Regions from separate parts of the Rouxiella badensis genome, predicted to be linked through region 1. Evidence: predicted binding sites of a transcription regulator. Region 1 holds the regulator's gene; each other region holds the start of a gene.
The links. Region 1 encodes PurR, which represses purine synthesis genes. Its sites were predicted from a motif close to CANGCAAACGTTTGCNTG; they were not measured.
Positions count from the first base shown of each region.

Region 2: a site for PurR is predicted at 3,763-3,780, ahead of purM (phosphoribosylformylglycinamidine cyclo-ligase). Genes of this name have one in related genera too.
Region 3: a site for PurR is predicted at 1,229-1,246, ahead of serA (phosphoglycerate dehydrogenase). Genes of this name have one in related genera too.

Region 1 covers NZ_CP114062.1:2,309,690-2,317,206, forward strand. Annotated here, with positions in the region: gene O1V65_RS10650 (DUF1289 domain-containing protein) at 1-173, opposite strand, end outside; gene nemA (alkene reductase) at 378-1,469, shown strand; gene gloA (lactoylglutathione lyase) at 1,601-2,008, shown strand; gene rnt (ribonuclease T) at 2,136-2,798, shown strand; gene O1V65_RS10670 (Grx4 family monothiol glutaredoxin) at 2,883-3,230, opposite strand; gene O1V65_RS10675 (C40 family peptidase) at 3,708-4,619, shown strand; gene cydH (cytochrome bd-I oxidase subunit CydH) at 4,763-4,852, opposite strand; gene purR (HTH-type transcriptional repressor PurR) at 5,188-6,213, shown strand; gene punR (DNA-binding transcriptional activator PunR) at 6,262-7,164, opposite strand; gene punC (purine nucleoside transporter PunC) at 7,334-7,517, shown strand, end outside.
Region 2 covers NZ_CP114062.1:250,827-258,343, forward strand. Annotated here, with positions in the region: gene ppk1 (polyphosphate kinase 1) at 1-1,074, opposite strand, end outside; gene speG (spermidine N1-acetyltransferase) at 1,262-1,837, opposite strand; gene purN (phosphoribosylglycinamide formyltransferase) at 1,997-2,635, opposite strand; gene purM (phosphoribosylformylglycinamidine cyclo-ligase) at 2,659-3,696, opposite strand; gene upp (uracil phosphoribosyltransferase) at 3,950-4,576, shown strand; gene uraA (uracil permease) at 4,711-6,003, shown strand; gene hda (DnaA inactivator Hda) at 6,181-6,897, shown strand; gene arsC (arsenate reductase (glutaredoxin)) at 6,925-7,281, opposite strand; gene bepA (beta-barrel assembly-enhancing protease) at 7,303-7,517, opposite strand, start outside.
Region 3 covers NZ_CP114062.1:4,792,678-4,800,194, forward strand. Annotated here, with positions in the region: gene O1V65_RS22140 (LysR family transcriptional regulator ArgP) at 1-164, opposite strand, end outside; gene rpiA (ribose-5-phosphate isomerase RpiA) at 352-1,008, shown strand; gene serA (phosphoglycerate dehydrogenase) at 1,375-2,613, shown strand; gene O1V65_RS22155 (PPC domain-containing protein) at 2,734-4,431, opposite strand; gene O1V65_RS22160 (hypothetical protein) at 4,726-5,196, opposite strand; gene O1V65_RS22165 (5-formyltetrahydrofolate cyclo-ligase) at 5,357-5,959, opposite strand; RNA gene ssrS (6S RNA) at 5,996-6,178, opposite strand; gene zapA (cell division protein ZapA) at 6,239-6,568, opposite strand; gene O1V65_RS22180 (YecA/YgfB family protein) at 6,774-7,346, shown strand; gene pepP (Xaa-Pro aminopeptidase) at 7,452-7,517, shown strand, end outside.

The sequences.
Region 1 (7,517 bases):
AAGCGCTGGTGGCACAGGCGCAATACGTGGCGCTTTTCGGTATCGTTCATGCTCATCCAGCCAAAACGCTCCTCACGACTGCGAAAACAGCCGCGACAATAGCCGTTGGGCCCGGACTCGCACACGCCGCGGCAGGGACTGGGAATGTCGAAAAACTCGAGCTGCTGAGCCAAAATTACTCCGCGCTAACCGGTGGATGGAGAGAAAACAGGTAAAGATGCTGATATTTTATACCAAAAATCTGCAAAGGTGACATCTCGACGTAGCAAAATGAGCTGTGGAGCAAAGCCTCAGGTTGACCTAGACTGACTGGTCTATTAACGTGAGCCAAGAATGATTCATCATCCCATCTCATTATTGTTTCAGGAGATAGTTACATGACCAAGCTCTTCACGCCCCTGGTAGTCGGGCATAAAACCCTGCCAAATCGCGTATTTATGGCACCGTTAACCCGTCTGCGCAGCATCGAGCCGGGGGATATCCCTACCCCGCTGATGGGCGAATACTACGCCCAGCGCCATAGCTCCGGCCTGATTATCACCGAAGCGACGCAGGTCTCCTTCCAGGCGAAAGGCTATGCCGGTGCACCGGGTCTGCACACGCCGGAACAAACCGCCGCCTGGAAAAAAATTGTTGCCGGTGTGCACGCGAAAGACGGGCACATTGCCGTCCAGCTATGGCACGTAGGCCGTATTTCGCACACCAGCCTACAGCCAAATCAGCAGCCGCCGGTTGCGCCTTCCGCCATTGCGGCCGGGACCCGTACTAGCCTGCGCGACGAAAACGGCAATGCCGTCCGCGAAGAGTGCTCGACGCCGCGTGCGCTGGAAACCGCTGAAATCCCGGGGATCGTTAACGACTTCCGCCAGGCAGCAGCCAATTCGCGTGAGGCCGGTTTCGACTACATCGAGCTGCACGCGGCGCACGGCTATTTGCTGCACCAGTTCATCTCTCCGGCTTCTAACAAACGCGAAGACCAGTACGGCGGCAGCATTGAAAATCGCGCTCGCCTAACGCTGGAAGTGGTCGATGCCGCCGTTGCTGAAATCGGCGCCGACCGTGTAGGCATTCGCATCTCGCCGCTGGGCCCATTCAACGGTCTGGACAACGGCGAAGATCAGGAGTCAGCAGCGCTCTACCTGCTCGATGAGCTGAACAAGCGTGGTCTTGCGTATCTGCATATCTCGGAACCCGACTGGGCCGGCGGCAAGCCTTATACCGAGTCGTTCCGCAAAGCGATTCGCGAGCACTATAAAGGTGTCATCGTGGGTGCCGGTGCATATACCGCCGAGAAAGCCGAAGAGCTTATTGCGAAGGGCTACATCGACGCCGTAGCGTTTGGCCGCAGCTATATCGCCAACCCGGATCTGGTTGAGCGTCTGAAAAACCATGCTCCGCTCAACGAGCCGAAGCCAGAAACCTTCTACGGCGGCGGCGCACAAGGCTACACCGACTATCCTACGCTGTAAGTTGCCTCAAAACAGTCTCTAAGCCCGCCAGTGCTTAGAGACTGCTCAGTCGGGATGTCTCTTAAAGACAAAGCGATAGCATTGAGTTAGTCTAGTATTCAATATGTTTTAACTGGCAATCAGAGGAAATTATGCGTTTACTTCACACCATGATCCGCGTTGGCGACATGCAGCGCTCAATCAAGTTTTATACTGAAGTACTGGGCATGAAAGTGCTGCGTACCAGTCAGAATAAAGAATACAAATACGATTTGGCGTTTGTCGGTTATGAAGACGAAAGCGAAGGGGCGGTCATCGAACTGACCTATAACTATGGCGTAGAGAGCTACGACCACGGCACCGCATTCGGCCATCTGGCGCTGGGCGTTGACGACGTTGCGCAAACCTGTGAAGACATTCGCAAAGCAGGCGGCAAAGTGGTGCGTGAAGCAGGCCCGGTTAAAGGTGGTACCACGGTCATCGCCTTCGTTGAAGATCCAGACGGCTACAAAATCGAGCTCATCGAATCTAAACATGCAGGTCAGGGACTGGGTAACTAATCCCGTCTCACCGGTAACTTAAAGGGCGCAATCGAGGCGCCCTTTCTTGCTTTTTATTCTCTCCTCCTGCATCTGGCCTGAAAATTTGCCATAATGCGCGCTGAATTCGTTTAAAGATAAGATACCAATGGCTGACAAAAGTGACATTAACGCCCTGAAAGGTCGTTTCCGCGGGTTTTATCCTGTGGTAATTGATGTAGAAACCGCCGGGTTTAATGCCCAGACCGACGCCCTGCTTGAAATCGCCGCCGTGACGCTGAAAATGGACGAAGACGGCTGGCTGCAAAACGATGAAACGCTGCATTTTCACGTTGAGCCTTTCGAAGGATCGATTTTGCATCCTGAGGCACTGGCATTTAACGGTATCGACCCGACTAACCCTCTGCGTGGCGCAGTTAGCGAATACGACGCGCTACACGCCATTTTCAAGGCAATCCGTAAGGGGATGAAGGAGCAGGACTGCAATCGCGCGATTATCGTTGCGCACAATGCCAATTTCGACCACAGCTTCTTGATGGCCGCCGCCGAGCGCGCGGGCCTGAAACGTAATCCGTTCCACCCTTTTGCCACCTTCGACACGGCAGCGTTGAGCGGCCTGGTGCTTGGACAAACTGTGCTGGCCAAAGCCTGCATCAGCGCGGGTATCGTTTTCGACAGTTCTCAGGCGCACTCGGCGCTTTATGACACCGAGCAAACCGCTGCGTTGTTTTGCGAGCTGGTAAACCGCTGGAAACGCCTCGGTGGCTGGCCGTTGCCTATTGCTGAAGAAGAGAGCGTTGAAGAGAAATAAATTCTTCTCGTTAAGATAAATAGTAAGACATAAAAAAAGAGCGGCTACGATAGCCGCTCTTTTTATTTCAAGAGTCGAAGCCGATTATTCTGGCTGCTCTTCCTGAGATTTATATTTCTCAGCCGTTTCTTTGATCAGCTGCTGCAGTTCGCCACGCTGATACATTTCGATAACGATATCGCAGCCGCCGACCAGCTCACCGTCAACCCACAGCTGTGGGAAGGTCGGCCAGTTGGCGAATTTTGGCATTTCTGCACGGATATCCGGGTTTTGCAGGATATCGACGTAAGCGAAACGCTCGCCGCAGGCAGACAGCGCCTGAACGGCCTGAGCAGAGAAACCGCAGCTTGGCAGCTTTGGAGAGCCTTTCATATAAAGAAGAATCGGGTTCTCGGAAATCTGCTGTTGAATTTTTTCAATAGTAGTGGTCATTTTCTTGCTTCCTCAAGCCATTAATTGGCTGTCACGGTCATTACTTAAATCGGAAAAAACCTGATCAACTGTCTGCCATTGTAACGAGAGCAGCCCTCGGATAAAAACGCCATTTTTTGTGAGGTCTTTAGCGCACAAAAAGGCCTTTAATTGATGCATCCCTGTAATGTCGGTGATAGTATCCCTGATTGTCAAAACAGTGCAAAAATAAAGATTCATATAGAATAACATTTTTATTCTGTGACTTTAACCCAAACGATCCCAAAGGGATCTTTTAGGTAACGTGAGTTTAACCCTCTGAATCCTGGTTATTTTTTCGGCGCTATAGCTCATATTTTGCCCAGAAAAAAAGTTATTAACTTTTACTCACAATATGAATTAGAATCGAAGCAATTCGTGCTGTTTTGTCTCCCGCTTTTCGGGAATACTGGGACATCTTTTGATGTTTAACTTCGGCCTAATATTGGTAGCGACGCCATGCGTTTAATGTTTACGCTTTTTGTGCTGCTGTTTACCCAGCTCTTTTTGAATTTGGCGAATGCTTCGCCAAGTCATCGCGTCTCCGCCAAACAGGCCGAAACGCACGTAAGCCAGGCAAAGCCTGATGAGCGACGAAAGCGAAAGGTCGTCGCGAGAAGCAATAGAAAGACCAAGACTGTTCCGGTGAAAGAACAATCGAAAGCCAAAGAACACAGCAGGACGAAAGAGAAAGTGCACGGGAAGGCGAAAGTCGAGCACAAGCATCCTACCAGCACTAAACTCGTCAGGCACAAGGCCGAGAAGCCAACCGCTTCCAGGCTCGCAAGACACAAGGCAGAGAACTCGAAGAAAGAGATAAACTCGATTAGCCGTTCTCTGGCTGCTACCACTAACGTGGTCTGTGCGAAAGAAGGCAAAAAAGCCTACGGACGACACCGAAAGCATAAAACAAAAGAAGATACCTGCACCCCGTTAACGCTGAGTGCAGCGCACAAGAAAAAGTATTTGCATGCTAAAGAAACCGCGATGAACAAGCTGATGCACCAGGTCGGCAAACCTTATCGCTGGGGTGGAACCTCCCCGAATACTGGTTTCGACTGTAGTGGCCTGGTTTATTACGCGTACAAAGATTTAATGCGTATTAAAATGCCTCGCACCGCCAATGAGATGTACCATTTGCGCGATGCGGCCCCGGTTCCACGCGGTGAGCTTGAGTCTGGTGATTTAGTGTTCTTTAGAATTACTAAACGCGGCGCGGCGGACCACGTAGGTGTTTATCTCGGCAACGGTAAGTTTATTCAGTCACCGCGCTCTGGAGAAGACATCAAAATTAGTTATCTGGCAGATAACTACTGGCAAGACCACTACGTTGGTGCTCGCCGGGTCATGACGCCGAAAACGATTCGTTAAATAATGATTTCTCGCTTAACACCTGTGAATAGCATTTAACGAATGGTTTAAGCCTACCCCCTCTCGAGCGGGCGGTAAAATAGAAAAGGGCGATTTCTTTGATAAGAAATCGCCCTTTTTCGTTTCTGCCTGACGGCAAAAGATCAGTGCATGACGGCGGTAAAGCTGAATGCCACGATCGTCACCAGTGCGCACACCACGGTTATCAATGAGTATTTCAGATTGGTATCCACATAGACTCCTTGCCGGATAGAAGATTAAAAACCCTATATTTTATAAGCCTAAATATTTTGCGCGCTTTGCGTAAAAACGTCTACCGATCGTGCACCGATTTGCGCAACTTATCGCGAAAGCGCAAATTTGGCTTTCCCTTTCTTGAGATATAAGAGAAAATTAGCGGTTACCACGCTGTGTGCCCGGTCGGCGTTGTCCGACGCATCTTTCAGGATTCCTGAAACCACCCAACGAATTAACTGCTTAAAATGATTTATGCAGTTGAATGCACGCAGGCAAACGATTAACAAAAAACTAACGTGCTGAAAAGGGTTAGTTCAGGAGTGATTTTTACATGGCCACGATTAAAGATGTCGCTAAGCGCGCTGGTGTTTCGACTACAACGGTGTCGCACGTCATCAATAAAACCCGTTTCGTCGCCGAAGAAACTAAAGCTGCGGTTCGCGCAGCCATTAAAGATTTGCACTATTCCCCGAGCGCCGTCGCGCGTAGCCTGAAGGTGAATAACACCAAGTCCATCGGCCTGCTGGCCACCTCGAGTGAGGCGCCCTACTTCGCCGAAGTCATTGAAGCCGTTGAGAACAGCTGCTTCGCGAAGGGCTACACGCTTATCCTGTGTAACTCGCACAATAATCTGGAAAAGCAGAAAGCCTATCTGGCAATGCTTGCGCAAAAGCGCGTCGACGGCCTGCTGGTGATGTGCGCCGAGTATCCGGCCGAGCTGCTTGCCATGCTCGAGGAGTACCGTTCAATCCCGATGGTGGTGATGGACTGGGGCGAAGCGCAGAACGACTTTACCGACTCGATTATTGATAACGCCTTCGAGGGCGGATATCTGGCGGGTCGTTACCTGGTTGAACGCGGGCATCGCGACATTGGCGCCATTCCCGGTCAGCTGAACCGCAACACCGGCGGCGGTCGCTATCGCGGTTTCCTGAAAGCGATGAATGAAGCCAATATTGCCGTGCGTGATGAATGGGTGGTTCAGGGTGATTTCGAACCTGAATCAGGCTATCAGGCAATGCAAAAGATCCTCAACCAGAAGCAGCGACCGACGGCAGTGTTCTGCGGCGGTGACGTGATGGCGATGGGCGCGATTTGCGCAGCCGACGAAATGGGCCTGCGCGTTCCTCAGGATATTTCGGTCATTGGTTATGACAACGTGCGCAACGCGCGCTACTTCTCTCCAGCACTCACCACGGTACACCAGCCGAAAGAGCGCCTGGGCGAGATGGCCTTTACCATGTTGCTCGACCGCATTATTAGCAAGCGCGAAGTGCAGCAGACCATCGAGGTGAAACCCAAGCTGGTTGAACGCCGCTCCGTGGCCGACGGTCCTTTCCGCGACTATCGTCGTTAATTCTCGCTTTTCTGCGCTCCTCTCACGCCCGCCTTCGCGGGCGTGAGGCTATCTCAGCCATTCTTGATTCAGCGTTTCACTGTCCCCGAGATACTCCAACAACCAGTCTAGCGCCGGGGAATGATTTCGCTGGTCCCACGTCAGACAACACGGGCTTTCCGGAAACACGTTGGCAAGATTAAGCACTGCCAACCTTTGTTGCGCAATCCACGGCGCAACCCTATGTACTGGCAGCATGCCAACGCAGAGCCCTTCACAAAGGCAATCAATGGCGCAGGTCCAGTCCGGCACGACCAGACGACGCTGGTTGTCCAGCGTCCAGGTGTCGCGTTTGGGCAAATTTCTGGAGGTATCCTCTATACACAGCGCCGGATAAGGCCTCAGCGCATCATCGTCCAACGCCCTATTTTGTGCTGCCAGCGGATGCGTGGCGCTGACCACACAGTGCCAGGGTAAAGTCCCCATGTCCCTAAAGCTGAAACGCCCGCCGACCGGCACCGCGCTGGTGGCACCGATGGCGACGTCTGCACGATCATCGGCCAGCGCGTCCCAAACGCCGTTGAACACCTCTCCTTGAATCAATAACTCGGTGTCGGGGAAAGCGCGATAAAAATCGACCACCAGCTGCCGTATGCGATCGGGTTTTACTATTCGGTCGACCGCCACACGTAGCTGCCCGCTCCAGCCGTTGGCGACCTGCTGACACTGGCGACGCGTGGATAGCATTTTTTTGATAAGCACTCGGGCTTCATCAACGAAAAGGCGACCTGCGGGCGTCAATTCTACGTCGCGATGTCGGCGTTCAAACAGGGGGACCGCCAGCCATTCTTCGAGCTGTCGAATCTGATAGCTAATCGCTGACGGAACGCGATTGAGCTCAAGCGCTGCGGCAGTGAAGCTGCCGTTTCGCGCGACAGCGTCGACGACTTCGAGTGAATATTCAGACCACATAGGCACCGCCTTTTGTCGGGATGATCATTGCAACTCTCTGCTTTCAAATATTTTAATCACATGGTGCAAATATTAACGTTTCACAATCCGCAAGCCAAGCGGATACACTGCGCCACTGGCTTCACCCTACGAAATATTTAACTGCTTTTTTGAATTATAAGAGAACATCATGAAACCCTCATTTGGCTTTTTACTCTATCTGGCCGGGCTGAGCATGCTCGGATTTCTGGCGACCGACATGTATCTCCCGGCCTTTGGCAGCATGCAGGAGAGTCTGGATACCTCGGCCAGCGGAATAAGCGCTAGCCTGAGTATCTTCCTGGCTGGCTTCGCCGTGGCGCAGCTGTTCTGGG
Region 2 (7,517 bases), 2.1 Mb from region 1:
CGCCTGACGCAGCAATTCGAGCACGTGTTCGAAGGTGTAATAAGGGTAGTAGAGCAGCACGTCCTGCTGGCGAATTGCGGCAAACCCGTTACGGAATTTGTCAAACCACAGATGACGCAGGCGCGGCATCGGGCGATAGACCATATTGGCCTTGCCGACGTTCGGGAAGCTGATGAAATCTTTGAAGTTGTGGTAACGACCGCCGGGTATGACTGAGTCGTAGTTCGAGATACCGAGTTTTTCACGCAGCAGCTCAACCATCTCGTCGGGCATATCGCGCTGATAAACAAATCGCACCGGCTCGGCGGTTAAACGCTGCTTCAGGCTCGACGACATCAGCTCGAGCAGGCTCGACTCCATTTCCGTCACCAAGTCATACTCGGCGTCGCGGGTCATCTTCATTGAATAGGCGTTGAGCGTGTCGTAGTCGAAGAAACCCTTGAAGATATCGTCCAGGCAGTAGCGCAGAATGTTGTCGAGCAGAATCATCGGTTTGCGGCGGCGCGGGGCTTCCGGCGGCAGGTTGACGAAACGTGGAACTTTGTCGGACGGGATTTCGAGCAGCGCGTAGTCAATCTTCTCGCCGCGAATAATCTCTACCGCCAGATAGGTGTAGTCGTCCTTCAGGAACTGCACCAGATTGGTTTCCTGATTGACCAGAATAGGGGTAATGTGCTGACGGAGATGATGCTTGAAGTACTGGCGTAGCCAGGCTTGCTGATTTTCGGAAACCTGGCGCTCGTTGATTAGAAATATTTGGTTGCGTGCCATTTCCAACAGCAGGTCGTTATAGAGGCTATCGAACTCTTGATCGATACGCATCACCTTGGCCTGGATTTTCTTCAGCAGATGGCGCGAGGCACCAATAAAACCCTGCTCTTCGCTAATCAGTATCCGGCGCTTCAAATCGGCAAAGCGGACCTTATAGAACTCATCGAGATTGTTCGAATAAATCCCCAGAAAACGCATTCGTTCAATCAGTGGATTAGTCTTGTCTGCCGCTTCCTGCAAAACTCGCTCGTTAAAAGATAACCAGCTCAATTCCTTGTCTATGTACAGTTTTTCCTGACCCATTTTCACTCCGTTCATTTAGCCTGAAACCTGGCCCATCAAGACGCATTTTGAGCCTGCGCTGCCTTTTGGGAGAGGGCCTAGTATCTTCTTGCATTATTGCGAGAGATTGACAAGAAAGTCCAAATAATTCCCAACAAATCCATATCGTTTGGAAATGTTGGGAACAGGAAAAGAAGGGCGGTGAGAGTTAGAGAACGCCGGCACCCAGCGCTTCAACAGCAGGTTTTTCTGCAGCTTTGGTTTTATAGCGAATTAAAAACTCAGGCTGGAAGATACACATGCGGATCACGCTGCGATATTCGCCGTTGACGAAGAATTCGTCCCTCAACTCAGCTTCGACTTCGAAACCCAGTTTTTTATAAATGTGGATCGCCTTTTCGTTCTCTTTATCAACAATCAGATAGAGCTTGTAGAGGTTGAGAACGGAAAACGCATAGTCCATCGCCAGACGGGCCGCTTCGCTGGCAAAGCCTTGCCCCTGATGATTGGGGTCGATGATTATCTGGAACTCAGCACGGCGGTGGATGTGGTTGATTTCAACCAGTTCGACCAACCCGACGCGGGTGTTCTCAAATTCGGTAATAAAGCGGCGTTCGCTTTGGTCATGGATATGTTTAGCGTAGAGATCTTCAAGTTCGACGTAGGCTTCGTAGGGTTCTTCGAACCAGTAGCGCATGACGTTGGCGTTATTATCAAGACGGTGTACAAACACCAGATCGTCTTTTTCCAATGGACGGAGTCTGATGCGGGAGGTGCTGAACATGGGATTCCTTAATGTTCTGTTTTTGGGAGTCTATCTATTATAAAAAGCTAAATTGTGCAGTTTAGGCGCGATTATAGCCGAGTTTTTGCACAATTTATAGGCGTAAAAAAACCGGCCATAAGCCGGTTCTAAGAAACACTCGATACAACAGCAGCAGAATCAATCGGCGGCGTGCCCTTCCACAGGCAAAATTTGCCCGTCCAGAATCGCCTGTCCCTCGCGCAGCGATAAGCGTCCGTCCACAAACCAGCTGATGACCAGCGGGTAAATGTTGTGCTCCTGAGTCTGTACGCGCTGATTTAAATCTTCAGCGGTATCGTCTTCAAAAACAGGGACTTTCGCCTGCAAAATCACCGGTCCACCGTCAAGCTCCTGCGTTACGAAATGCACTGAAGTCCCATGTTCGGCATCATTGTTGTCGATGGCCTTTTGATGGGTGTGCAGTCCGGGATATTTCGGCAGCAGAGAAGGGTGGATGTTCAGCATGCGCCCCGCGTAACGCGCTACGAAGTCATGGCTGAGGATACGCATGTATCCGGCCAAAACCACGAGATCGGGCTGATAGGCGTCGATCTCTTCGGCAAGCGCGGCGTCAAACGCCTCACGGTTGGCATAGGATTTTGGATCGAGCGAAAAGGCGGGGATCCCCGCCGCCTGCGCGCGTTCAAGACCATATGCCGACGCTTTATTACTGAAAACGGCACTGAGGGTTGCGTTGACTCTTCCCTGCTGGCAGGCGTCAATCACCGCCTGCAGGTTGCTTCCATTCCCGGAAACCAGAACTACTATCCTCTTCATCTCAGTACCCGTCGCTTCGAATATTACTTAATGATAACGCGTTCTTCTGAGTCGGAAGCCTTGATGCTACCGATAACCCAGGCCTGTTCGCCGTTGTCATTGAGCAGGGTCACGGCCTGTTCTGCCAATTCTGCAGGCAGGGCGACCAGCATGCCCACGCCGCAGTTGAACGTGCGGTACATTTCGTGGCTGCTGACGTTACCATTTTGCTGCAACCAGCCGAACACGTCCGGCCATTTCCAGCTTGATTCGTCGATAATCGCCTGGGTGTTGTCTGGCAGCACGCGTGGGATATTTTCCCAGAAGCCGCCGCCGGTCAGGTGGCAGATCGCGTGAACTTCTACGTTTTCAATCAGGTTAAGGATTGATTTTACATAGATTTTGGTCGGCTCAAGCAGGTGATCGGCCAGAGGTTTGCCCGCCAGATCGGTGGTCAAAGGATCGGCCTTGCTGACTTCGAGAATTTTGCGAACCAGAGAGTAGCCGTTTGAGTGCGGGCCACTTGATGCCAGCGCAACCAGAACGTCGCCGTCCTGCACTTTGCTGCCGTCAATAATTTCTGATTTTTCAACCACGCCGACGCAGAAACCTGCAACGTCGTAATCATCGCCGTGGTACATGCCCGGCATTTCTGCGGTCTCACCACCGACCAGTGCACAGCCAGACTGCTTACAGCCTTCGGCGATGCCGGTGATGACGCTGGCTGCGGTATCCACATCCAGTTTGCCCGTCGCATAATAGTCCAGGAAGAACAGGGGTTCTGCGCCCTGAACAACCAAGTCGTTAACACACATCGCGACCAAATCGATACCGATGGTATCGTGGCGTTTTAAATCCATTGCCAGACGCAGCTTAGTGCCAACGCCGTCGGTCCCCGAAACCAGTACGGGTTCACGATATTTTTGCGGCAGCGCGCACAGGGCACCAAAACCACCCAGTCCGCCCATGACTTCAGGACGACGAGTCTGTTTTACTACACCTTTAATGCGGTCTACCAATGCGTTACCTGCATCGATGTCCACACCTGCGTCTTTATAGCTGAGAGAGGTCTTTTCGGTCACTGCGGAATCCCCACGACGTATGCGTTTTGTGGTTGTTGAAAATGGAGCGGCCTAATTCTAACAGCGCAGGCAAACGTTTGCGAGGGGTCTCGTTATGTTTCTCTATCTATACTCAGATTACGGCAAAAAATGACATTCAACGTCTAATGCGCAAATCCATTGATCCACATCAGTCTATTGGCGCTGGCGTTGAAAATAAAAGGCGTTATAATCACGCGATTTTTTTGGTCAGCAGCCTTAGGAGAGAAAGAAAATGAAGATCGTTGAAGTGAAACACCCGCTGGTAAAACACAAGCTGGGACTGATGCGTGAAAATGATATCAGCACTAAACGCTTTCGCGAACTGGCTTCTGAGGTAGGGAGCTTACTGACCTACGAAGCGACCGCCGATCTTGAAACCGAGACAGTGACCATCGAAGGATGGAACGGCCCGGTTGAAGTTGATCAGATCAAAGGTAAAAAGATCACCGTTGTGCCAATCCTGCGCGCGGGTCTGGGCATGATGGAAGGCGTGCTGGAGCACGTACCGAGCGCACGCATCAGCGTGGTCGGCATTTACCGTGATGAAGAAACCCTGCAACCTGTTCCTTACTTCCAGAAGCTGGCTTCTAATATAGAAGAACGCCTGGCGCTGGTCGTTGACCCGATGCTGGCAACCGGGGGGTCGATGATTGCGACCATCGACCTGCTTAAGAAAGCGGGCTGCCAGAGCATTAAGGTGCTGGTGCTGGTTGCGGCCCCGGAAGGGATTGCCGCGCTTGAGAAAGCGCATCCAGACGTTGAGTTGTACACCGCCTCCGTAGATAAAGGATTGAATGACAAGGGATACATCATTCCTGGCCTCGGAGACGCGGGCGACAAGATATTTGGTACCAAGTAAGCAATAGCCGACTGAGAAGTCGGCTTTTTTTTACTCGTCATACTTCAGGCAGCAGATGCGCTGGCTGCAACCCGGAGTCTGGCGAGTAGAAATGCAATAATCATGAGATTAATTATTTCACAGAGGATCGGTCCATGACCCGTCGTGTTATTGGGGTAAGCGAACGCCTGCCTCTTTTGCAAACTATCCCCCTAAGTCTTCAGCATCTGTTTGCCATGTTTGGCGCAACCGTGCTGGTGCCCATTCTGTTTAAAATCAATCCGGCAACGGTGCTGCTGTTCAATGGCATCGGCACCTTGCTCTACCTGTTTATCTGTAAAGGTAAAATTCCCGCCTATCTTGGCTCGAGCTTCGCGTTTATTTCACCGGTACTGCTCCTGCTGCCGATGGGGTATGAGGCGGCGCTGGGGGGCTTTATCGTCTGTGGCCTGCTGTTCTGCCTGGTGGCGCTTATCGTTAAAAAGGCCGGTATCGGCTGGATCAACGTGATGTTCCCGCCGGCGGCGATGGGCGCGATTGTTTCAGTGATCGGGCTTGAACTGGCGGGCGTGGCGGCCAATATGGCGGGTCTGCTCCCGGCAGAGGGCACCTCGGCTGACAGCACCACCGTGCTTATCTCTATCGTGACGCTGTCGGTCACGGTGCTCGGCTCCGTGCTTTTCCGCGGCTTCCTGGCGATTATCCCGATTCTTATCGGTGTGCTGGTCGGCTATGCGCTGTCGTACTTCATGGGCATCGTCGACGTTTCCGCCATCGAGAAAGCCCACTGGTTTGCCCTGCCAACCTTCTATACGCCGCGTTTCGAGTGGGTTGCCATCCTGACCATTCTTCCTGCCGCGCTGGTGGTTATCGCCGAGCACGTCGGGCATCTGGTGGTCACCGCCAACATCGTCAAGAAGGATTTGCTGCGTGACCCGGGCCTGCACCGCTCGATGCTGGCAAACGGTCTGTCGACGGTGATTTCCGGCTTCTTCGGTTCGACGCCGAATACCACCTACGGTGAGAACATCGGCGTAATGGCGATTACCAAGGTTTACAGCACCTGGGTTATCGGCGGCGCGGCGGTTCTGGCTATCCTGCTTTCCTGCTGTGGCAAGCTGGCTGCGGCAATTCAGGCGGTGCCAGTGCCGGTCATGGGCGGCGTTTCTCTGCTGCTGTACGGCGTGATTGGCGCATCGGGGATCCGCGTGCTTATCGAGTCTAAAGTTGATTACAGCAAGCCTAAAAACCTGATCCTGACCTCGATTATCCTCATCATCGGCGTGAGCGGCGCGAAGATTCACATCGGCGCGGCAGAGCTGAAAGGCATGGCGTTGGCGACGATCGTCGGCGTATTCCTCAGCCTGCTGTTTAAAGTGATCGAAATCTATCGCGGCGAAGAAGAGATAATCGACGTGCCGGACGAGCGCGCACCGCCGTCTGTCTGATGTCGGTTTAATCGGCTAAACAGGCCGGGTAAAGGCTCTTTTACCCGGCCTGTCGTCTGATTAACCAGCGTTTAGCGCGCTGAAAGTTCAATTCTTCGCGGATCCTATGATAGAATTCTTCGATTAAATTTTTGTTCCGACATTTTTATCGAGACAGGTCGGGTCTCCACGCCAGTTATGGTTGAGGTACTTCTGAATACACCGGCACAGCTTTCCCTGCCACTTTATCTTCCCGACGACGAAACCTTTGCTAGTTTTTATCCGGGGGAGAACACCTCGCTGCTCTCCGCTATTCAAACTGCGTTGCAGCAGGAGCACGGCACTTACGTTTATTTCTGGTCGCGTGAAGGCGGTGGACGCAGCCATCTTCTGCATGCAGCCTGCGCCGAACTTTCTCTGCGCGGTGAGGCCGTCGGTTACGTTCCCCTCGATAAACGCGCCTATTTTGTGCCAGAGGTATTAGACGGCATGGAGCAACTGGCGCTGGTCTGTATCGATAATATCGAAGGGATCGCCGGTGACGAAGCCTGGGAAGCCGCGGTATTCCACCTCTATAATCGGATCCTTGAAACGGGGCGTACGCGACTGTTCATTACGGGCGATCGTCCTCCTCGCCAGCTTAATCTCGGCCTGCCGGATCTCGCGTCGCGTCTCGACTGGGGGCAAATCTATCGGCTTCAGCCACTCTCCGACGAAGAAAAACTTCAGGCGTTGCAGCTGCGATCCAAACTGCGTGGTTTTGAGCTACCGGAAGACGTGTGCCGTTTCCTGTTAAAGCGACTGGATCGCGAAATGCGTACGCTGTTTATGACGCTCGATCAGCTCGACCGAGCGTCGATTACCGCGCAGCGGAAACTGACCATCCCGTTTGTGAAAGAGACGCTCAATCTGTAGCGGGTCAAGATTGCGCGGTCGATAGCGTTACAGGATCTCAAGCACCTGCTCAGGTGGACGTCCAAGGCGCGCTTTGCCTTTCTTGACCACGATAGGGCGCTCAAGCAGGCGCGGACTGTCGGCAATCGCCTGTAACAGCTGCTCCTCGCTCAGACTTTTATCCCCCAGCTTCAACTCTTTATACAGATCTTCCTGGGTGCGCATCATCTCTCTGGCTGACGAAAAGCCCAGCTCATGCTGTAGCTTTTTCAGCGTATCGAGCGACGGTGGCGTCTCGAGATAGAGGATAACGTTGGGCTTGATGCCTTTCTCCTCAAGCAGTTTCAGCGTTTCGCGGCTCTTGCTACAGCGTGGGTTGTGGTAAATTGCGACATCGTGTTGCATAAACTTCTCCTTTATTGCTTCTCAGCCTTTCTCATACAGCTGAAAACGTTTTTGCAGCTGGCGCAGCTGATCGATGCGGGCATCATAGCGCGCTTGATCCAGGCTGCCGAGTTTGGACTGCGCGCTGGCGCTGCTCAGCATGCTTATCGATTGATCCAACCGGCCGACCAGCGCCATACTCTCGGCCCGAGCGGCCAGTTCCTGCGCCCTCAGGCCCTGTTCGGCGACCGACTTGG
Region 3 (7,517 bases), 2.5 Mb from region 1:
ACGGTTCGTACCAGAAGCGGCTGGCCGAATAAATTTTCCAACTGTTTAATTCGTTGAGACACGGCGGATTGGGTGATGCACAGCTTTTGTGCCGCGCGCTCAAAACCGCGTTCACGGATCACAGCGTCCAGCGCTTGCAGCGTTCTATAGTCTGGGCGTTTCATCGAAAATCTATTCCTTCGCTCGTTCGGATTTAATGCATATTTAGACACTATGCCACAGTTCTGTAACTTTTGTGGCGCACAAAATCTTCTGCCCGTTGGCCACAAGTCTGCTCCCCAATTATCCGGGCCATGCTTTATACTAATGAACACTTCAAGACGCATCGTCTACCGATAGAGAAAAATGACCATGACTCAGGATGAATTGAAAAAAGCGGTTGGTTGGGCAGCGCTGGAATACGTTACGCCGGGCACGATTGTCGGCGTGGGTACTGGCTCGACGGCGGCGCACTTTATTGATGCACTGGCGTCGATTAAACATCAAATCGAAGGCGCTGTGTCGAGCTCTGAAGCCTCGACGGCCAAGCTGAAGAGCTATGGTATCCACGTTTTCGACACCAATGAAGTGGACGTGCTGGACGTCTATGTTGACGGTGCTGACGAAATCAACGGCCATATGCAGATGATCAAAGGCGGTGGCGCAGCCCTGACCCGCGAGAAAATCATCGCCGCCATCTCGCGCAAATTCGTCTGTATCGTCGATGCCTCAAAGCAGGTCGACGTGCTGGGTAAGTTCCCGCTGCCGGTTGAGGTTATCCCGATGGCGCGTTCCTACGTGGCTCGCGAGCTGGTTAAATTGGGTGGCCTGCCGGAGTATCGTCAGAATGTGGTGACCGACAACGGCAACGTCATTCTCGACGTGCACAATCTGAGCATTATTGATGCCATCGCGCTGGAAAATAAGATTAATAGTATCGCTGGTGTTGTCACCGTTGGGCTGTTTGCCAACCGCGGGGCTGACGTCGCGCTGGTGGGCACGGCAGACGGTGTTAAAGTCGTAAAATAGCCTGTCTAGAGATAAGCGTGAGATCTGTTTTGCGCTCATAACATAATGCAATGTTATGAAGATGATAATTTTCCCCATGAATCATCTTTTATTTAAAACGGCTAATTTGGTGACTTATGTCACATAATGAGGCCGTTTTAACGTTTATATCCAGCTCGTCACGCAATGTAAGTATTAAGTTCTGAAAATTGTTGGGTCAGTCAGGGCTTGTGCTAGGGGATAGGCAATCGTTTGTATTGCCCGGCGCAAAAATTTTGTTATGTTGACTGTGAGCTGCGCAAAGCAGTGACTTCTGAAGTCTGCATTCAGCATGAATAACTTTCGGTATTCGTTACTGCCGGTATGAATAAATAGTAGGGTCGGGAAATGGCAAAAGTATCACTCGGAAAAGACAAAATTAAGTTTCTGCTGGTTGAAGGTGTCCACCAAAGCGCAGTCGACACGCTTCACGCCGCCGGTTATACCAATATCGAGTTTCATAAAGGGGCGCTGGATACTGAAGCGCTGAAAGAGTCGATCCGTGATGCACATTTTGTCGGGATCCGATCCCGTTCCCAACTGACCGAAGAAGTCTTTGCTGCGGCTGAAAAGCTGGTTGCCGTCGGCTGTTTCTGCATCGGTACCAACCAGGTGAATCTGACCTCTGCCACTAAACGTGGTATTCCAGTATTCAACGCTCCCTTCTCCAATACCCGCTCGGTTGCCGAAATGGTACTGGGCGAGATGCTGTTGATGATGCGCGGCATTCCGGCGGCTAACGCCAAGGCGCACCGTGGTATCTGGAACAAGCTGGCCGTGGGCTCCTATGAAGCGCGCGGCAAACGTCTGGGTATCGTCGGCTATGGCCATATCGGTACGCAGCTGGGTATTCTGGCCGAAGGTCTGGGGATGAAGGTTTACTTCTACGACATCGAAAGCAAGCTGCCTCTGGGCAACGCGCAGCAGATCCCTACGCTGACCGAACTGCTGAACACCAGCGACGTGGTTACCATGCACGTGCCTGAAACGGCTAACACCAAAGACATGATTGGTGCTGAAGAACTGGCGCAGATGAAGCCTGGTGCGCTGCTTATCAACGCCTCACGCGGCACGGTCATCGACATCCCTGCGCTGTGCGACGCGCTGCGCAGCAAGCATCTTTCCGGTGCGGCAATTGACGTATTCCCGGAAGAGCCGGCGACCAACAGCGATCCGTTCACTTCACCACTGTGTGAATTTGATAACGTGATCCTGACTCCGCACATTGGGGGTTCAACCATGGAAGCGCAGGAAGGTATTGGTCTGGAAGTCGCCGGTAAGCTGGCCAAATACTCTGATAACGGGTCTACGCTGTCTGCGGTTAACTTCCCGGAAGCTTCGCTGCCAACGCACAGCGAGAAAGCCAGCCGTCTGCTGCATATCCATGAAAACCGTCCGGGCGTGCTGACCAGCATCAACCAGATCTTCGCCGAGCAGGGCATCAACATTGCCGCGCAGTATCTGCAAACCAGTCCGGAAGTGGGTTATGTGGTTATCGACGTTGAGGCCGATATTGAGACTGTTGATACCGCGCTACAGCTGATGAAGGCTATCCCAGGCACCATTCGTGCGCGTCTGCTTTACTGATTAATTTTGAGCAGTTTTAATTTTTGAATGGCAAAAGGGGCATCGAGAGATGCCCCTTTTCAGTAATATCACAGCTGTAAAAAAGTCAGCCGCTATTTACAGCTAGCGTGCATATTTTTGTCACCAATTTCGCGCCAAACTCCCCATGTACCATCGACACCCGGCACATTGCCTACCGTCCATCCATTGTTTCCCCTGATAAGATACTTTTACACAGGGCTTAGGATAGGTTTTTGAGGATATCCATTGAGGGTTGTCTGCGGTTGCCGCAGGTTTTTGCGTAACCTGAGTTTCACTGGTGGCACTTGCACCGTGCGTATCCGTCACTGTGACGTTAAAACGGTAGGTGGTTTGTTTTTCCACGGCGGGGAATGATGCTGTAGCCTGAATGGTTTGAGCATTTTTGAGAGTAATTTGTGGGCCAGAAGATATCTGTCTCCACTGGTACTTCAGGCTGTCGCCGTCAGGGTCGCTGCTGCCCACGGCCGATAAAATGACGCTGCCTGAACCGGTAATTTCTGCTGGCGTGGCTTTTGCAACGGCAGTCGGAGCATGATTCTCTGGCTGATTATCGTCTCCTTCATTGCTTTTTTTCTCGATATTGAGCATAAAATCATCAAAATGTACGTCTGATGTTACCCCCATTTTTTTCGTTGCCTGCACTTGAACTTCGAGTAGCGTTGCCTGTGCTGGTAAGTCAACTGAGACCGTATTATTCAGCCAGCGTTTTTTGAGGCCTTGAGTATTTACCTGCGCCGTTTTAAGCGTCGCCCCCTTTGCATTTTTAGCAATCAAATAGACTGTACCGTAATCACCATCTCCAAAACCATTGCTCTTAAATTGCAGTTTGGCAACGTGATTACCCTGACTGACTAAAGACTTGTCCAAGGCGATGCTCTGGCTTATTTGGTCATGGGTGGCATTATTGGCCGCGCTATTATTGATTCTCGCGGTAAAGAAGTATTTCCCTTTGGCTGGCAGGATACCGTCCTGGCTGGTCACCACGCGGAATTGTCCCTGAGTCAGTTTCCAGCCACTTAGGTTACCGGTTTCTGCGCCCGCATTTTGCAGCGAGGTAGAGACTTCATCGGGTACAATCTCTTCACCAGATTCGGTAAAGGCTTGTACACGAACAATAATATCATCTATCGCTGTATTTTTAGAGGCAACCGCCAAGTGCCATTTTCCAGCAGCGGGCTTGGTCACACCCAAAGAGGTATTCCATGCTTCACGCCCTTTATAGTCGTAATCATTGGCCGAAGGCCAGCTTCCTTTGCTGAGATAAAGGCTAAATTGGCTGGTTTCTTCGTGCTGCGGACCCGGTACGGCACTGACAGCCAATCTATGGGTATTGGCCGGCACGTTAAATTCGATACGATGCAGATAATTATTGGATTTGTTCAGCTTAACGCTTTGTTCTGCCAGCATTAGCGATTTTTCGTGATCAAAAGGGATCACTGCTGGATTGTAGCCCGAGATTTTTGCCGCATTATCTCGCCAGACTCGCGCCATATTGGCCTTGTTCTTGTCACCGATCGGCAAACCATAGTTGTCTTGCAAATCGGGATTGGAGAAGTAGCCGATATCGTTACCACACTGTATGGTTTGGGTTTTATCGTTGTCCCAGCCATGATGATCGCCACTGCCTGACCAACAATGGTTACCACCGATGTTATGGCTCAATTCATGGCGCAGGGAAGTTGAAGCGTAGAGCGCGTTAATGTTGTAGCGGCCATTGACGTAGGCCCAGCCGATAGCCGTATCGTCATTATTACCTTCGAAAAAAGCAGCGATGAGGTCGGGACCATATTCGGACATGCCCTGACTAAACAGTTTATTTATTTGTGATAACGTACCACCAGTAATCGAGTAATCCTGATCAATGATTTGCGTGCCTACCAGCCTGACGCGTATTTTTTCAATGCGGGAGTTTTTTAAAGCCTGATTGACTGTGGTTAACTGAGCAAGCGCGAAGGCTTCAGGATCAATAATCGTTTTCGCTGCGGCTTTTGAGAAACCGGCAAGAACATCGATAACAATATAGCCGTCTTTATCAATATCTCCCTTATAAAGGGAGCTGCCGTCTCGTGCTAAAGTTTGTAAAGCATCGCCTTAAACGGCGGGGATTAGCGTATCTTCTTGGGAAAAAATAGGTTTTTTGAACGTGATTTGAGTTTGTTCACCTGCGGGCGTGCTGTAAATGATTTTATGCTGATCGGGATACATCGCCAGGAAACTTTTATCCTCACGAAGCACCAGAATCATATCCGTTGACTCTGCAGAGCGAATTAATGACGGCATTTTTCCGGTAAATACAACGGCGTCTTTATACTTCGCATCCCTGGCCATTGTTGCCGTAGAGGATGCCGACAACTCGGTTACTGATACTGAGTCGGTATCGCGCAGAAGCGCTGACAGCTTAAGAAACTGACCTGTTTCTCGTTCACTGCTGCTAGACATAGGGGCCTGAATATTAGGCAACATGAAAGCTGCTGTTTTGTCCGATAAATCATCAGCATTTGCAGTATTGAACGAGGCTATTACCGCGAGTGCTGCAAGTGTTAATCCGTAGTGTTTTTTCATGCTTACTTCCCTGTGTAATATAATGTAACAATAATCTGATGAGGATTTTGCTATATAAAACACATAGAAAACGTCTAATTTGGCTAAGAAGTTTCTTTAAATTTATAAGAAGAATGGGAGTGCAAAGCGGAGGAGGAAACTAACCTGCGGGGTTAAGGCGTTAATCCGGCCAACGCCAGCTTTTACTCGGCGTTAAAATCTCGGGCAACGGAATATCCCACTCCTCACTCGGCAATGTGTCCACCCACTGGCAGTCGTGGGCAATACCTATCGGGTAAGGGCCACTTTCGCGCCAGTGCTGCAACGTACGGTCATAAAATCCACCCCCCATACCTAATCGTTGCCCGAGTGAGTCAAAGGCGACGAGCGGCGTAAGGATAATGTTCAGCTGATTGAGCGGCAAAATCTCTCTCACGTCGAGTGCAGGTTCAAGGATATTCAGACGATTCCGTACCAGCTTTGTCTCGGGACGATAGCGGAGAAACAGCAAATGGCCCACCGTAAAAGGGTGCAATACTGGCAAATAAAGTGTTTTGCCCTCTTGCCACAGTAGGTCTATCAGCGGCGCAGTGTCGAGTTCTCCGTCAAAAGACAGAAAAACGGACAGCGTTTTAGCCTGCTGAACTTTGGGATGATTGGCGATGCGCTGCGCTGCTTGCAGGGCAAACTGCTGTTGCTGCTGCTGGGTAAGTTGTTTTCTGCGCTGGCGTACTTTAGTACGAATAGCTTGCCTGATCAGCGCGTGTTGAGCTGTAAAGGACATAGAAAAAACCAAAGAAGAGAGTGCGGGAAAGAAAGGGGAATCTCCGAGATGCCGCCGCAGGCTGTAACCCTTGAACCCATGGTTCAAGGTGAACGTTCAGTCACAATCTTTAGGCTTCTCGGCGGACCGAGCATGCGCACCGATTGCGGATCATCACATTCTGTTGGTACTAATTATCGGCTCAGGGGACGGGCCCGCTGGCAAACATCTCAGAGAAATTTTTGTGTACTGCTGTAGAGTTAATGTCTCATATAATAAGAAATAAATCAACAGCTTAACTTATTCGAAAGGCGCCCCTTCACGTTCAGTGATGCGTCCTTGTTCGAGCAGTGCTTGCTCGATGGTTTGTTGCAACATGCGAATACGCTGTTCCATATTGGAGGCATAATCGCGTGTTTTCAAGCGTTCTTGAGCAAGTTCGTGACAGACGTTCAATGCCGCGATAAATACCAGTTGCTCTGTATTTGTGACTCTAGTGCGAACTTTAAGATCTTGCAACCGCTGATTAAGATCCTCTGCAGCCATGTTCAACGCTTCTTGTTGTTCTGGCGGACAATTTACTCTTAATGAGCGACCAAAAATTTGTATATCTACCGGTTGTGCAGACATGCCACCTTCCTGCCATATTATTCGCCGGCCCCCGATTAACTCACTGCCAAACCGGCAGGACATCGAAAGCGGGCGCAACTATATATACCTCACTCCAGATTTGCAACGCCGTTTAGCACCAACGCATAGCTAGCTAATCTGGTACTGAGACTTGCCTTGGTGGTAGCATAACACGAACTTATCCAGCCAACGATGGCGAATGCGCATGTCTATTGAGAATACCTATCCAAGCTATGATTCGCTGAATCAATACCTGAAACAGCAGTCTGTTGCCCTGACCCCAGCTGAAATGCATGGGCTTATCAGTGGCTTACTCTGTGGTGGCAACCGTGATGGCAGCTGGCTGACCCTGGTTCACGACCTCACAAACGAAGGAATGGCCTTCAGTCATCAGCTCGCGGATGCACTTCAACAACTCCGAAAAATCACTGCCGACACGCTGGAAGACGACAGCTTCGAATTCAAGATGCTGATGCCAAGCGACGACGCTAGCGTGTTTGAACGCGCTGACGCATTAGCAGGCTGGGTCAATCATTTCCTTCTGGGCCTCGGTATGATGCAGCCTAAGCTTGCGAAAGTGAAAGGCGAAGTCGGTGAAGCCATTGACGATCTGCGCAGCATTGCCCAGTTGGGTTATGAAGACGACGAAGACCAGGAAATGCTGGCACAGTCACTTGAAGAGGTCATCGAATACGTTCGCGTGGCAGCGATTCTGTGCTTCAACGAGTTCGGTCACAGCCATCCGACGGCGCCTGAAAATCAGCGCACACTGCACTGATACCCTGCTTAAGCAAAGCAGCCAAATTCGGTTAAAAAAGCAATAAAAAAATAAGTTAACGTGGATAACATCCGATTTCAGGAGCAGGTGATGACTACAGTGACCATTACTCAGCAGGAATACGAAGCTCGTCGTCAGGCACTCATTGCCAAGATGGCACCCGGCAGTGCG